One region of the Acidilutibacter cellobiosedens genome, then DNA from elsewhere that is predicted to be linked to it. Evidence: riboswitches for the same ligand, from Rfam matches in the RefSeq annotation. Region 1 holds a riboswitch; each other region holds the start of a gene.

Evidence for each region. Region 1 has a riboswitch for thiamine pyrophosphate ahead of thiD (bifunctional hydroxymethylpyrimidine kinase/phosphomethylpyrimidine kinase). Riboswitches for the same ligand answer to the same signal wherever they lie in the genome.
Region 2: another riboswitch for thiamine pyrophosphate. It lies ahead of thiT (energy-coupled thiamine transporter ThiT); the one in region 1 lies ahead of thiD (bifunctional hydroxymethylpyrimidine kinase/phosphomethylpyrimidine kinase).
Region 3: another riboswitch for thiamine pyrophosphate. It lies ahead of thiC (phosphomethylpyrimidine synthase ThiC); the one in region 1 lies ahead of thiD (bifunctional hydroxymethylpyrimidine kinase/phosphomethylpyrimidine kinase).

What each region holds. Positions count from the first base shown of each region.
Region 1 is NZ_CP035282.1:1,142,725-1,147,292, reverse strand. Features, by position in the region: gene abc-f (ribosomal protection-like ABC-F family protein) at 1-1,664, opposite strand, end outside; gene thiD (bifunctional hydroxymethylpyrimidine kinase/phosphomethylpyrimidine kinase) at 1,959-2,777, opposite strand; TPP riboswitch at 2,844-2,942, opposite strand; gene EQM13_RS05425 (Na/Pi cotransporter family protein) at 3,258-4,568, shown strand, end outside.
Region 2 is NZ_CP035282.1:1,709,555-1,714,122, forward strand. Features, by position in the region: gene pknB (Stk1 family PASTA domain-containing Ser/Thr kinase) at 1-1,383, shown strand, start outside; gene rsgA (ribosome small subunit-dependent GTPase A) at 1,420-2,304, shown strand; gene rpe (ribulose-phosphate 3-epimerase) at 2,306-2,953, shown strand; TPP riboswitch at 3,004-3,106, shown strand; gene thiT (energy-coupled thiamine transporter ThiT) at 3,168-3,716, shown strand; gene EQM13_RS08190 (thiamine diphosphokinase) at 3,732-4,367, shown strand; gene EQM13_RS08195 (hypothetical protein) at 4,458-4,568, shown strand, end outside.
Region 3 is NZ_CP035282.1:891,321-895,888, reverse strand. Features, by position in the region: gene EQM13_RS04260 (thiamine phosphate synthase) at 86-799, opposite strand; gene EQM13_RS04255 (thiamine-binding protein) at 789-1,100, opposite strand; gene thiM (hydroxyethylthiazole kinase) at 1,104-1,940, opposite strand; gene thiC (phosphomethylpyrimidine synthase ThiC) at 1,990-3,291, opposite strand; TPP riboswitch at 3,372-3,487, opposite strand; TPP riboswitch at 3,542-3,656, opposite strand; tRNA gene EQM13_RS04240 (tRNA-Leu) at 3,668-3,751, opposite strand; tRNA gene EQM13_RS04235 (tRNA-Lys) at 3,762-3,834, opposite strand; tRNA gene EQM13_RS04230 (tRNA-His) at 3,857-3,933, opposite strand; tRNA gene EQM13_RS04225 (tRNA-Arg) at 3,947-4,023, opposite strand; tRNA gene EQM13_RS04220 (tRNA-Gly) at 4,036-4,109, opposite strand; gene EQM13_RS04215 (metallophosphoesterase) at 4,221-4,568, opposite strand, start outside.

The DNA.
Region 1 (4,568 bases):
TTTTCCTTCGGAAATTCAACTTCCAGATCCTTCTTTTTCTCTTCCAAATATTCATCATAATTCATTGGGTATAATTTTCCATTTCCATTGTCCAATACCATGATTTTATCGGCAATCTTTCTTATAAAATATCTGTCATGGGAAACAAATAATAGAGTTCCGTCATAGTCCGTTAAAGTTTCTTCCAATACTTCTCTCGAATCCATGTCTAAATGATTGGTAGGCTCATCTAAAATCATAAAATTTACCTCTTCATATAATAAAGAACATAATTTCAGCCGCCTTTTTTCTCCTCCTGATAAGGTTCTAATTTTCTTATTTACATCCTCCTGAAAATATAAAACTTTAGCCAGTTCTGATCTTGCCTCACTTACAGTAACTTTGTGCTCCTCTATAAAATATTCAAGTAATGTTTTTTCTTCATCTCTAAAAATTACATTCTGAGGAAGATAACCTATTTTTATACTGGCTCCCAAGGAAACGCAACCTTTATCTGCCGGTATCTTTCCCAAAATAATTTTCAGTAAAGTGGTTTTTCCGCTTCCGTTATTTCCCATTATACATAATCTATCCTGATAAAATAGCGTAAAGGACAAATCAGAGAACAACATTTTTTCTCCAAAGGATTTCTCAATCATCTCCGCTTTAAGAACAATTTTCCCAGAACGTTGCGCCTTTTGGTGAGGTAATCTGATCTTTCTGCTTTCCAACACGGGACGGTCCAATACTTCTATTTTGCCTAAACGTTTTTCAATTTCTTTAGCACGTTTATACATAACTTCACTATCTCTCATTTTTCCCCATATTCTAAATCTTTGAACCTGCTTTTCCATTGTATCGATTTTTTTCTGTTGATTTTGGTATGCCTTATACTCCAATAAAAATCGTCTTTCTCTCTCTGCTGTATAATCACTGTAATTCCCATCATATAATTCCGCTTTGTCAGAATGCAACTCTATAATTCTGTTCACTACATTATCGAGAAAACATCTGTCATGGGAAATGACTAATACAACTCCTTTATAATTTTTTAGAAACTCTTCCAACCACTCAACAGAAGAAATATCCAAATGATTGGTAGGTTCATCCATAAGAAGAATGTCCGGTTCTTCCAAAAGAAGTTTTCCCAGCATAACCCTCGTCTTTTCTCCTCCGCTTAATTCTTCAAATCTCATTTTCCTATATGAATCCGCAATATTTAGCCCATTATATATTTTGTTTATACGGGTTTCAACTTCGTATCCCCCGTTTATCTCATATTGTTCCATAAGATACCCGTATCTTTTTAATACTTTATCTAAATTTCCTCCCTTCAATTTTTTTATTTTCTGCTCAACAGATTTCATTTCCTTCTTGATTTCCCAAAGTTTCTGAAAAGCCAGTTCAAATATTTCCATAACAGTCGTATCCGGCTTGAATTCAAATATTTGATCTAAATATCCAACCTTTGTATCCTTACTGAAATTTATACTCCCTCCCTGATAATCTTCAGCTCCTATGAGAATCTTCATCAATGTGGTTTTCCCGCATCCGTTTTTTCCGATAAGCCCTATTCTCTCGTTTGTCTTCAATTCAAAGGATATATTTTCAAATATTTTATTTGCACCATAATATTTAATTAAATTATTTATACTGCATTCAATCATTATTATCTTCCTTTCCATATTTATTACGCTGCAAACGTCCTTTTCCCACCCGACCATAAAATATATATAAAAAAACCCAAAGCCAAAATTAGCCTTGGGTTCCACTGGACATGTTTAAATATGTTTATCCCTCAATACTAATATGGTTTTTGCAGCTTGAATCTATTTTTGGACGCACCTATCCCGTAAAGAGAAAAATTTGCGTTAATATTCGATTCAAATACAATCCATCTTAATATTGTGCTCATTTAGTAAAGCTCCCCTTAATAATTTAAATACCTTCTTTAATTATATGTAAGAAATATAGTACTGTCAATTATTTTTGATGATAGTTTTGGTCAATCCATTTTGATATAAATCATAAAAATGGTGGGTAGGACCGCAGCCTTTACCAATAGCAAGTGAATGACGAATGGCAGTTGTGACATATTCCTTTGCTCTCCTTACAGCTTCCTGCAAATCAAATCCCAAAGATAAGTTGGAAGCAATGGCAGAAGAATATGTACAGCCTGTACCATGGGTATTTTTTGTATTGATACGTTGTGCTCTGAAATAATAAAACTGTTTGCCATCATATAGAATATCCAAGGCATCTCCAACAGCATGACCTCCCTTGACCAGCACATTTTTCACTCCCAAATCATATATATATTTTGCCCCTTGTTCCATATCTTCAGCAGAATTTATCTGTATTCCGGAAATTCTTTCTGCTTCCGGAATATTTGGTGTAAGAACATCTGCCAGGGGAAGTATTTCATGAATCAGTATATCAATGGCACTGGGATTCATGAGAGGACACCCATTTTTAGCATACATAACGGGATCGATCACTACATTTTGGGGTTTATACTCCTTAAGTTTACGTGCTACAGCTTTCATACAACAAGGCTGAGAAAGCATACCCACTTTTACGGCATCTACCCCGATATCCTCAAAAACGGCATCAATCTGTTTTTCAATCATCTCAGGAGCAACATCCTGTATATCAATAACACGGGATGTATTCTCCGCAACTACCGATACGATTACGCTCATGCCGTAAACGCCATGGGCCGCAAAGGTTTTAAGATCAGCTTGAATTCCCGCACCGCCGCTACAATCAGAGCCGGCAATTGTAAGAACTTTTTCCAAATTTATCTCCTCCTATAAATTAAAAATGGCACCTGCCGATCTTGGCAAGCACCATTTATTAAATACAATCATACAAATTTTGCTTCCCTACGCCAGTCTTAACTAACAGGTTCAAAGGGTCAGGTTTTACCTTCTCAACTCAAAGGAGTCCCCCCGCAAATATCTTTTGTTAATTATAATAACACTTTTTACTTTCAGAATCAATTGCTTCATGATAAATTTATCTATAATAATGCATATAATTAATATATTAACACTTTCCTGAATGAAAATCATAATAGGCATCTTCCATATTTTCGTGTTGATAAGTTTTTTTATTTGCTGTATAGTTATTATGTAATATAATGAAAAGGTATCCATTAAAGCATTAATATATTAACAAAAACTTTTTTTGAAATCCATTTAGGGTCAAGTCTGTAATAAGACAAAATAGAATTTTTTTATGGGTTATAAAAATAATTTATAGTTTGGGGGAAATTTATGACAGAGTTAATTTATGGTTTAATTGGAGGCACTGCCTTATTAATGTATGGAGTCGACAAAATGGGAGACGGGCTTGAAAAGGCTTCCGGTGAAATGATGAAAAAAATGCTTTCCGTTCTGACAGGAAGAATATGGAGTGCGTTTTTAGTCGGTACTTTTCTGACAGCCCTTGTTCAAAGCAGTACCGCAGTGACTGTACTAACTGTAGGTTTTGTCAATGCGGGTCTTATGAATTTTTCTCAAGCCATAGGAATAATATACGGAGCTAATATCGGCACTACTATAACGGCTCAACTTATGGCCTTGAGTTTTGATTTTAAGCTAACGGATATAGCTCTTCCAATACTCGGAATTGGTTTCGGAATAAATTTTTTCAGTAAAAATAAAACCGCCAAAAATATCGGTAATGCAATTATGGGTTTTGGAATGATGTTCTTAGGGCTAAAAATATTAAACAGCGGAGTACCGTATATGGAACACAGTAAAACTTTAAGGTACTTCTTTGAGACCTACGCATCCGTTCCCGTTATAGGAATATTACTGGGTGCTTTTGCTACTGCTATGGTTCACAGTAGTAGTGCCACTGTAGGTTTAGTAATGATATTGGGAAAAGCAAATCTAATAAATTTAAAGTCTGCTGTCTGTATTATGCTGGGAGATAATATAGGCACTTGTATTACCGCTCAGCTTGCGAGCTTGACAGGAAACATAAATGCCAGAAGAACAGCCTGGGCACATACTATCTATAATATTTCCGGTGTCTTGATTGCTGCTTTAATTTTGCCTCAATTTGTTCATGCAATACAAATTGTTACAAATTACATACAACCTAACGCAGATATAGGAGCTCAAATAGCAAATTCTCATACAATATTTAATGTCTTAAGTGCCCTTATATTTTTGCCTATAACTAAATACTATGTAAGATTCTTAGAGACTATAATTAAAGATAAAGGACCTAACTATGAAAGCCCTTCCATATACTTGGACAAACTCCTTTTAGATACTCCTGTTGCTGCTTTTAAAGCTATCATATCAGAAATAACAAGAGGCGCAGAAATATCTGAACAGATGCTGAAGGATGTAATGGAAGCCTTTTACGACAATGAACTTGATAAGATAAATAAAGTTCATGAATATGAAGAAACAGTAAATCAAATGCAAAAAGATATTACTACTTATATAGTTGAATTATCTAAAAGAGCTCTTTCAGATTCGGGTTCCATAATGGTACCGGCAATGATAACCAGTATTAACAACATAGAAAGAATAGGAGACCATGCTGAAGACATTGTAAAACTTATAGAA
Region 2 (4,568 bases), 570 kb from region 1:
GGATATACGGATGAAAAGTCCGATATCTATTCCCTGGGAATAGTGATGTATGAAATGATTACGGGAAGGGTTCCTTTTGAAGGGGAAAGCCCGATTTCCGTTGCATTAAAACATGTTCAGGAGGAAATAGTACCACCTTCTCATATAGACCCCACCATTAACAAAAATCTTGAAAAGATTATAATGAAATGTGTCAGAAAAGACCAAGTGGAAAGATATAAAAGTGCAAATGAACTTCTGGTTGATTTGAAAAGAATTAAAAATAACTGGGATGATGACATGGTTGGAGAAGATGATGTTTCATTAGACTCACCTACCAGAATTATACCTGTTGTGAAGGAGGAGAGTCCTAAAAACATGAAGAAGAAGAAAAAAAAGAGAAACGGAAACAATAGGGTTGTATTTTTTGCAATACTTGCTGCATTTCTTCTTGTTAGTGCCATGGCTTTCGGATTTTGGCAATTTAAAGATAAGTTTCTCTCTACGACCGTGAAAGTCCCGGATGTAAGGGGACTTCAGGAAGATAAGGCTAAGGAAATGATTGAGGCAGAAGGGCTGAAATTTTCGGTTAAGAGCAGGATATTCAATTCGGAATTTGAGGAAGGAGATGTCATTTCTCAAAGTGAGAATCCTGGAGATACTGTCAAGAAAGGATATCCTATAGAGGTTGTGGTTAGCAAGGGAAGTAAACTCGTAAAAGTACCTAATTTTAAGGATGAGGATATAAGCAATGTAGATTCCCTGTTGTCTGAGAACGGTCTTAAAGATGGCGGAGCAGAGTATGAATTTGACGAAGAAATACCGGAAAATATAATTATAAGTCAGGACCCGGAAGCATATTCGGAGGTACCGGAAGGTACAAAGGTACATTTTGTCGTAAGCAAGGGGCCGAAAGTTAAAAACGTGATTATGCCGAAACTTGTAGGAAAGACCCTTGAAGAGGCATTACAGATTATAAAGGAAAAGGGCTTAACTAAGGGAGAAGTTGTACCTCAGCCCAGTGATGAAGTAGAAGAAGGCAAGGTTATATGGCAAAGCTACGAGCAGGGAAATGAAATTGAAGAAGGTACCGCAGTTGATTTATATGTAAGCAGCGGAAAAGGCGGAGGATCAGGAGACAATAACGGAGATAATGATGATAAAGACAATCCTGATGATAATAAAGAAATTTCCAGTGATTTGAATATAACAATACCTCAAGATAAGAGTCAAACCGAAGTTAAAGTTCTTAAAATAGACGGAGGAGCAAGTACTGTTTACTATGATAGGATTCACTATCCTTCCGACGGAACCATTGTTATACCTATAAAGGGAACTAAAAATACTAAGTTTGAAGTATACTTTGATAATACTTTGCAGGCAACCAAAACTTTGGTTGATTGATAATTTGTTTTTAATTTTTCATAAGGGAGGGCTATAATGCTGGAGGGTACAATAGTAAAGGGGATAGGCGGCATTTATTATGTAAACACAAAAATAGGAATGTATGAATGCAAAGCAAGAGGGATTTTTAGGAAAAAGAATATTACGCCCCTTGTAGGAGATAATGTGTTAATCGATGAAAATCCCTCGGCTCATACAGGGTATATGCTAGAAATCAGAGAAAGAAAAACGAAATTTGAAAGGCCTCCAGTAGCTAATATTACCCAAACTGTAATAGTTATGAGTATCAAAAATCCTGATATTAACTTGTGGCTTTTGGACAGATTTTTGATATTAGCCAAATATGAAAAAATAAAAGAGATAATATGTATAACTAAAAATGATTTATGCGTTAACAAGGAAGAAATTAATTTGATAAAGAAAATTTACAATTCCGCCGGATATGAAGTATTGGGACTCAGCAAATTTTTTGATGAAGGAATGGATAGATTAAGAGAGATTTTAAAGGACAACATAACAGTATTTTCTGGGCCTTCCGGAGTAGGAAAATCTTCACTGCTGAATAAAATACAGCCGGATTTGAGTTTGCAGACGGGAGAAATTAGTCATAAGACTAAAAGAGGAAAACATACTACAAGACATGTGGAATTACTGGAACTTAAAGGCGGAGGCTATGTAGTAGATACTCCGGGTTTCAGTACTTTGAACATTGAATTTATTAAAAATGAATCAGAGGTTCAGCAGTACTTTAATGAGATAGCGGAGAATAGCGGCAATTGTAAGTTTTCCGACTGCCTTCACTATAAAGAGGTTGACTGTGAGGTAAGGAGGAAAGTTGAAGATGGAGTCATAAGCAGGGAAAGATATGAAAATTATTTGAGATTTCTTCAAGAGATAAAAAGTAACAAAAGGAGATATTAAAATGATAAAGATCGCACCATCAATATTATCTGCTGATTTCAGCAATTTAAAAGATGAATTGAAGAAAGTGGAAGAGGGAGGAGCGGATTTTATTCATCTGGACATTATGGATGGAAATTTTGTTCCGAATATTACTTTCGGACCTCCTGTGATTAAAAGAATAAGAAATGTAACAAAATTACCTTTTGATGCTCACCTTATGATAGAAAATCCCGAAAGGTATATAGATGATTTTGTAGATGCAGGGGCAGACATTATTACCGTTCATGAAGAATCTACCCGCCATCTTCACAGGACAATTCAGAGCATTAAGAATAGGGGAATAAGGGCAGGAGTAGCGTTAAATCCCTCAACGCCTTTAAATAATATTGAATATATCATGGAATATATCGACATGGTATTAATAATGACCGTGAATCCGGGATTCGGGGGCCAGTCCTTTATTTCGTCAATGAAGAGGAAAATTTCAGATCTTAAGGATATTATTGATAAGAGAAAATTAAACATCGAAATACAGGTAGACGGAGGAATAAAGTTAGATAATGCAAGAGAAATAGCCAATCTGGGAGCAGAAATATTGGTAGTAGGTTCCGGAATATTTGCGGCAGAGGACCCAACAGAGGAGACAAAGAAATTTAAAAATATATAGTGAAATTTTATATGATTCATGTTATAATAAGGGTGCAAAATAAAATATAGTTTTAACACTAGGGGAGTCGCAATGACTGAGAGGGAAGTTAATCTTCCGACCCTTGAACCTGAAATGGATAATACCAGCGGAGGGAAGTGTAATTGTTTATGATTAAAAACCCATTGCCTTTTCAGGTAATGGGTTTAATTTTTTATTAGGAGGGATTTATAATATGTCGGATTCAAAGAAATGGAGTACTAAAATGATTGCTGAAGGCGGAATAATGATTGCATTGGCTACTCTTTTAAGTTATGTAAAGGTGTATGAAGCTCCTCAGGGAGGCTCCATAACTGCCGGAAGTATGATACCTATCATGATATTTGCAATAAGGTGGGGAGTAGGACCGGGAATAATAGTTGGAGGAATATATGGTGTGCTTCAGTGTATACTTAATCCTCAAGTCTATCATATTGCTCAGTTTTTCTTGGATTATCCTTTGGCTTTTGCTTGTTTGGGTTTTGTAGGAATTTTTAATTTTAAGAGAGAAAAATATACGACAAAGGATTACATTATACTTATAATAGGTATATTATTATCTGTAGGAGGAAGATTTATATGCCATCTTCTTTCCGGAGTAATATTCTTTGCCGAATATGCAGGAGGGCAAAATCCTTGGATATACTCTGCAGGATACCAGATGAGTTATCTTCTTCCAGAGTTTATTATATCGTCCGTAGTAATGTCTATACTGCTGAAACCTTTGAGTAAACTTAGAAAATAAGATTGAGGGGATTTTATGAAGGGGCTTATTATATCAAACGGAGAAATTAAGAATGACAAATTATTAAGAGATGTGGCAAGAGATTCGGATTATATAATTTGTGCCGACGGCGGAGCTGACTATATAGCCGATACATCTATCAAGCCAGACTTCTTGATAGGAGACTTTGATTCTATAGATAAGGATACGTTTAGAAAGATGGAAAGGGATAAGGTGACAATTAAAAAGTTTCCCATAAAAAAGGATTATACGGATACAGAATTAGCCATCAACATTCTTATTGAAAAAGGTGCCGAAGAGATAATTTTTATGGGAGCAACGGGCTCAAGATTAGATCACAGTCTTGCCAATATTCATCTTCTCTATAAATTATATAAAATGAATATTAAAGGAACTATTGTTGATGAAAACAACAAGATATTTATCGGATATGGAGATATTGTTATTGAAAAAGAGGAAAATACCTATGTTTCAATAATCCCCATGTGGGAAAGGGGAAGCATAGTTACATTAAAAGGTTTCCAATATGAAACAGATAGAAAAAAGTTCGAATTTTCTTCATCCTATGGAATAAGCAACAGAATAGTCAAAGACAGAGGAGAAATTAAAATCGAGTCGGGAGAATGTATAATTGTTATATCCAAGGACTGATCTTCTTTATATGGAAAATACAATTTTGTAACTATAATATATATATCTGAATAATATGTAGTAAAGTTTGTGGCAAGAGGTGGTGGTTTTATGAGAGGGGGGAAACCTTGGCATATTAGACCTCCGCATAGATGTAGACGCGGTCCCTTCAGAATAATAGGACTGATTTTGATGATATTGGGAGGAATATTAATTATTAAG
Region 3 (4,568 bases), 250 kb from region 1:
AAATCCCATATAAAATAAAAATTTGTAGACATAAAAAAACAAACCTACTTTTAATAACATAAAAATAGGTTTGTTTTTTTATATGTTATCTGCTCAATTTAAACCTTTCGGAATTCCAAGTCTCAACCAGCTTGGCAGCTTCTGACTTAGGGTTATCGGCTCCACACACCGCAGACACCACAAAGAAACCGTCGATTCCGGTTCCAGCAAGCTCAGGTATATCGGCAAGCTTGACACCTCCGCCCACTACAACCGGAATCGGGCTGAGTCTGGCAAGTTCCGCAATATCGTCAAAACTTCTGGTAATTACTTTCCCATCTAAATCAAGCCCACAGTCCGGTTTTGTTTTTGTTTCATGCAACGGTCCAGCACCAAAATAGTCGATTTGACTGACATCTGCAGTTTTAATATACTCAAATAATTCATGTGTTCTGGCTGATAGACCAACGATGGAATTGCCGCCTAAATATTCCCGGCAGACTTCCACCGGGATATCCGATTGTCCGACATGGATTCCATCCACTTTTATCCCCTGCTTTCTCGCTGCCAGTACAACGTCAAGGCGGTCGTCCACGAGCAGTGCAACTTTGTCCGATTTACCGGCTTGCGCAATTACATTAGAAGCCTGACGGGTTAATTCAATCAGTTCACGTGCCGAAGCAATCTTTGAACGAATTTGTACACAGGAGAACCCAACCTCTACTGCATCTTTAATAATTTCTGCAACGTCTCGACCTTTTGTGTTCTCCGGTCCCACTACCAGATATGCTGAAATGTCTAATTTTTCTCTAATGCTCATTTTTACCTCCCAAAATACCGTTTATTTTATCAACTTTTGTATTTATCATGTTTGTACAGCCTGGGCGTATATCGGCCTTCAGAACGACTTCTGTGCGGATACCTTTGCCTGCGAGTACAAATGTCGCATCTTTTATGACCTTCATCACTTCATCCCACTCACCTTCAATTTCCGTAAACATGGAAGTTGTGCGATTAGGTAAACCCGATTCACGAATCACTTTCACGACTTCGGCTACTTCCGGCGCGAGCTCATTACCTACACCGCATGGTGCAATGGCTACTGCAATCAGTACATTCATCGATTAAACCTCCTTAATTTCAAATGGGTTATTTGCAATATCAGCCGCAGTGGCTTTATATAATTCGTCGATGAACGCAATCTGAAAACTTCCTGGACCATCCGCTTTACTTTCAGCACGGCTCGCCGCCAAATTGTACGCCGCAGTGGCAGTAAGTGCTGCAATAAATGGTGAAGCAGATGTTGCATATACTGCGACGACGCCACCCAATGAACAACCTGACCCGGTAATTTTCTCCATAAAGTAAGATCCTCCATAGGAAAAGGCTGCAATGGAACCATCCGTTATCAAATCCGTTTTACCGGATACGGCCACAGCCCCGCCTGTCCACTTCGCCAGTGCAACAGCAGCAATCTCTGCGTCGGTTACCGAATCCGTAGAATCAACGCCGCGGACATTGGATTGAGCTGTACCGCCCTCTAATCCCCATAAACCGGCCAACGCAATAATTTCCGAAGCATTCCCTCTGATTACATTTGGTTTATACTCCTTAAACTGCCGTAACAGTTGAGTCCTAAGTAATCCGATTCCGATTGCGACCGGATCCAGAACCCATGGTTTTCCAGCATCATACAGGGCTTTGACTGTACATGGCAGAGTCTGCTCATAAATCGGCAAGAGAGTACCGACATTTATATAGGTGGCGCCGCCGGCTTCCGCCAAAAATTCTCCCTCATCAGGCAGGTAAACCATAGCGGCGGACCCTCCGACAGCGAGCTGAGCATTAGCCACAAAATTAATAGTTACTGAATTCGTGATGGATCCTGCCATAGGATTTGTCCGCTTTACGGTTTCAACTGCTTGAATCATTCGGTTTTTAATATCTTCCTTACTAATCATTTTTATATTCCTCCTTCCACTGGTATTCCCCAAATCAAGTCTAATGATATCATCTCAGCTTCGTATCCAGTCCGTCCAGTATTCGGTTCATGGTGCGTACTGCACACATTTTGCCGCACATGGAACAACTATGCCGGTCTTCCGGCGGAATGCTTTCGTAATATTCTTTCGCCTTCTCTCCGTCCAGAGAGAGTTTAAAAATATCCTCCCATTCCAGTTTCCGACGAGCTTCACTGATCTGGAAATCCGCCATCCGTGCATTCTTCACGCCCTTGGCAATATCCGCCGCATGTGCTGCAATTTTGGAAGCAATAATTCCCTCTTTAACATCACTGAGGTCTGGAAGGCGCAAATGTTCTGCTGGGGTCACGTAGCACAAAAAATCTGCACCGTTTGCCGCCGCGATGGCCCCGCCGATAGCCGACGTAATATGGTCATAGCCGGGCGCTATATCGGTGACAAGGGGCCCCAACACATAAAAAGGTGCGCCGTGGCAAATCCGTTTTTCAATCTTCATGTTGGCCGCAATTTCATCCATAGCCATGTGGCCCGGACCTTCAACCAAAACCTGCACATCCTGCTTCCAGGCACGTTCTGTCAAATTTCCTATTTCCGTGAGCTCGGCAATCTGAGAAGCATCCGTCGAATCCGCAATACTTCCAGGGCGGAGCGCGTCGCCAAGGCTAACGGTTACGTCGTGTTCCCGCAGGATATCGAGCAGTTCGTCATAATACTCATAAAAAGGGTTTTCATTCCCCGTCATCTTCATCCACGCAAAAATCAGAGAACCACCGCGTGAAACAATATTCATCTGCCGCCTTTCGCGCAGGAAAATTTCCATGACCCGACGGTTGATACCCGCATGAATGGTCATAAAATCCACCCCTTCCTCCGCATGGGAACGTATGACTCTCAGAAAATCCTGTGCTGTGATTTCCTTCAGATCTTTTTCGAGATACCCAATGGCATCGTAAATAGGGACGGTACCGATCATCGCCAGAGAAATTTCAATCAATTTTTTACGGAATTCCCGTGTCTTTCCATAATTACTCAAATCCATAATTGATTCCGCACCGAATTTCTCTGCCAGCCTTACCTTCTCCATTTCCGCATGATAATCTGCGCAATCACCTGATATACCGAGATTAACGTTGACTTTCGTCCGCAGACCTTCGCCGATCCCGTAAGGGTGTAGCGATTTATGGCGGATGTTCGCCGGAATCACAATCCGACCCGATGCTACAAGAGCTAAAAGTTCCTGCTCTGTAAAACCTTCATCTTTAGCAACTCGCGAAAGTTCCTTTGTGACAATACCTTTTCTGGCCGCTTCCATCTGTGTTTTATAATTCATTCTGAATAGACTCCTTTCTTTAGTCCGTCGTTGCGGTAGGAGTCATAAAAAAAGACGTTCACCGATTTCAGCAAACATCTTTCTTATCAAATTCCGCTTCCCTACGTCAGTATTAACTAACAGGTTCAAAGGGTCAGGTTTTAACCTTCTCAACTTAATACGGACTTCAGCCCGCTTAGTCCCCCCGCAACATATTCGGTTTTATATAATAAAAAAGTGCCTCCTTCTATAAGAAAAGCACCTTAATCATTTCATGTAACAATTTGCTTCCCTTCGCCAGTATTAACTGACAGGTTCAAAGGGTCAGGTTTTAACCTTCTCAACTCATGTGGACCGCAGCCCATATAGTTCCCCCGCAATATAATCTGCAATTGTTTGGTGCGGGAAAGAGGACTTGAACCCCCACGTCAATGACACTAGATCCTAAGTCTAGCGCGTCTGCCAATTCCGCCATTCCCGCATAAAAGTAGTGACCCATCGGAGACTCGAACTCCGGACACCCTGATTAAAAGTCAGGTGCTCTACCACCTGAGCTAATGAGTCATTTTTATTATTATAATTATCTTGGGGTGGGTAATGGGATTCGAACCCATGGCCTCCAGAGCCACAATCTGGCGCCCTAACCAGCTAGGCTATACCCACCACAACAAAAAAATGGTGCACCTAGGAGGATTCGAACCCCCGGCACACGGATTAGAAGTCCGTTGCTCTATCCACCTGAGCTATAGGTGCAAAATTAACATTTGGAGCGGGTGAAGGGAATCGAACCCTCGTAACTGGCTTGGGAAGCCAGTACTCTACCATTGAGCTACACCCGCAAGGACTCATAAATCCTTTCTCGCTGACACAATTCACTGTCACACTGTGACCCTTTCTGCTAACATTATATGATTATAACAGATAAAAATATCCTTGTCAATACGTCAAAATCAAATTTCTATAATATCTGCCTTTATTTTATCTCCGATTTCTACAATTGCAAAGGTCCTCTTATGCCTTCCTCTCGGCATTGAGGGACTTCCGGGATTTAGAAAAATCATGCCATCCTTCTTTTCAATAGATGGTATATGAGTATGACCATATAGTATCAAATCTGCATTTTCTTCTTTTCCTGCATAATATAAATTTAGAATACCCATTTTTACATTATATTTATGCCCATGGGTTAGAAATATTCTCTTATCTCCAATATTCAATATAGTCTCCTCATTTTTCTTCTCCGTATAAAAATCACAATTCCCTCTTATTTTTATAGTATTAATATTTAATCTCTTTTC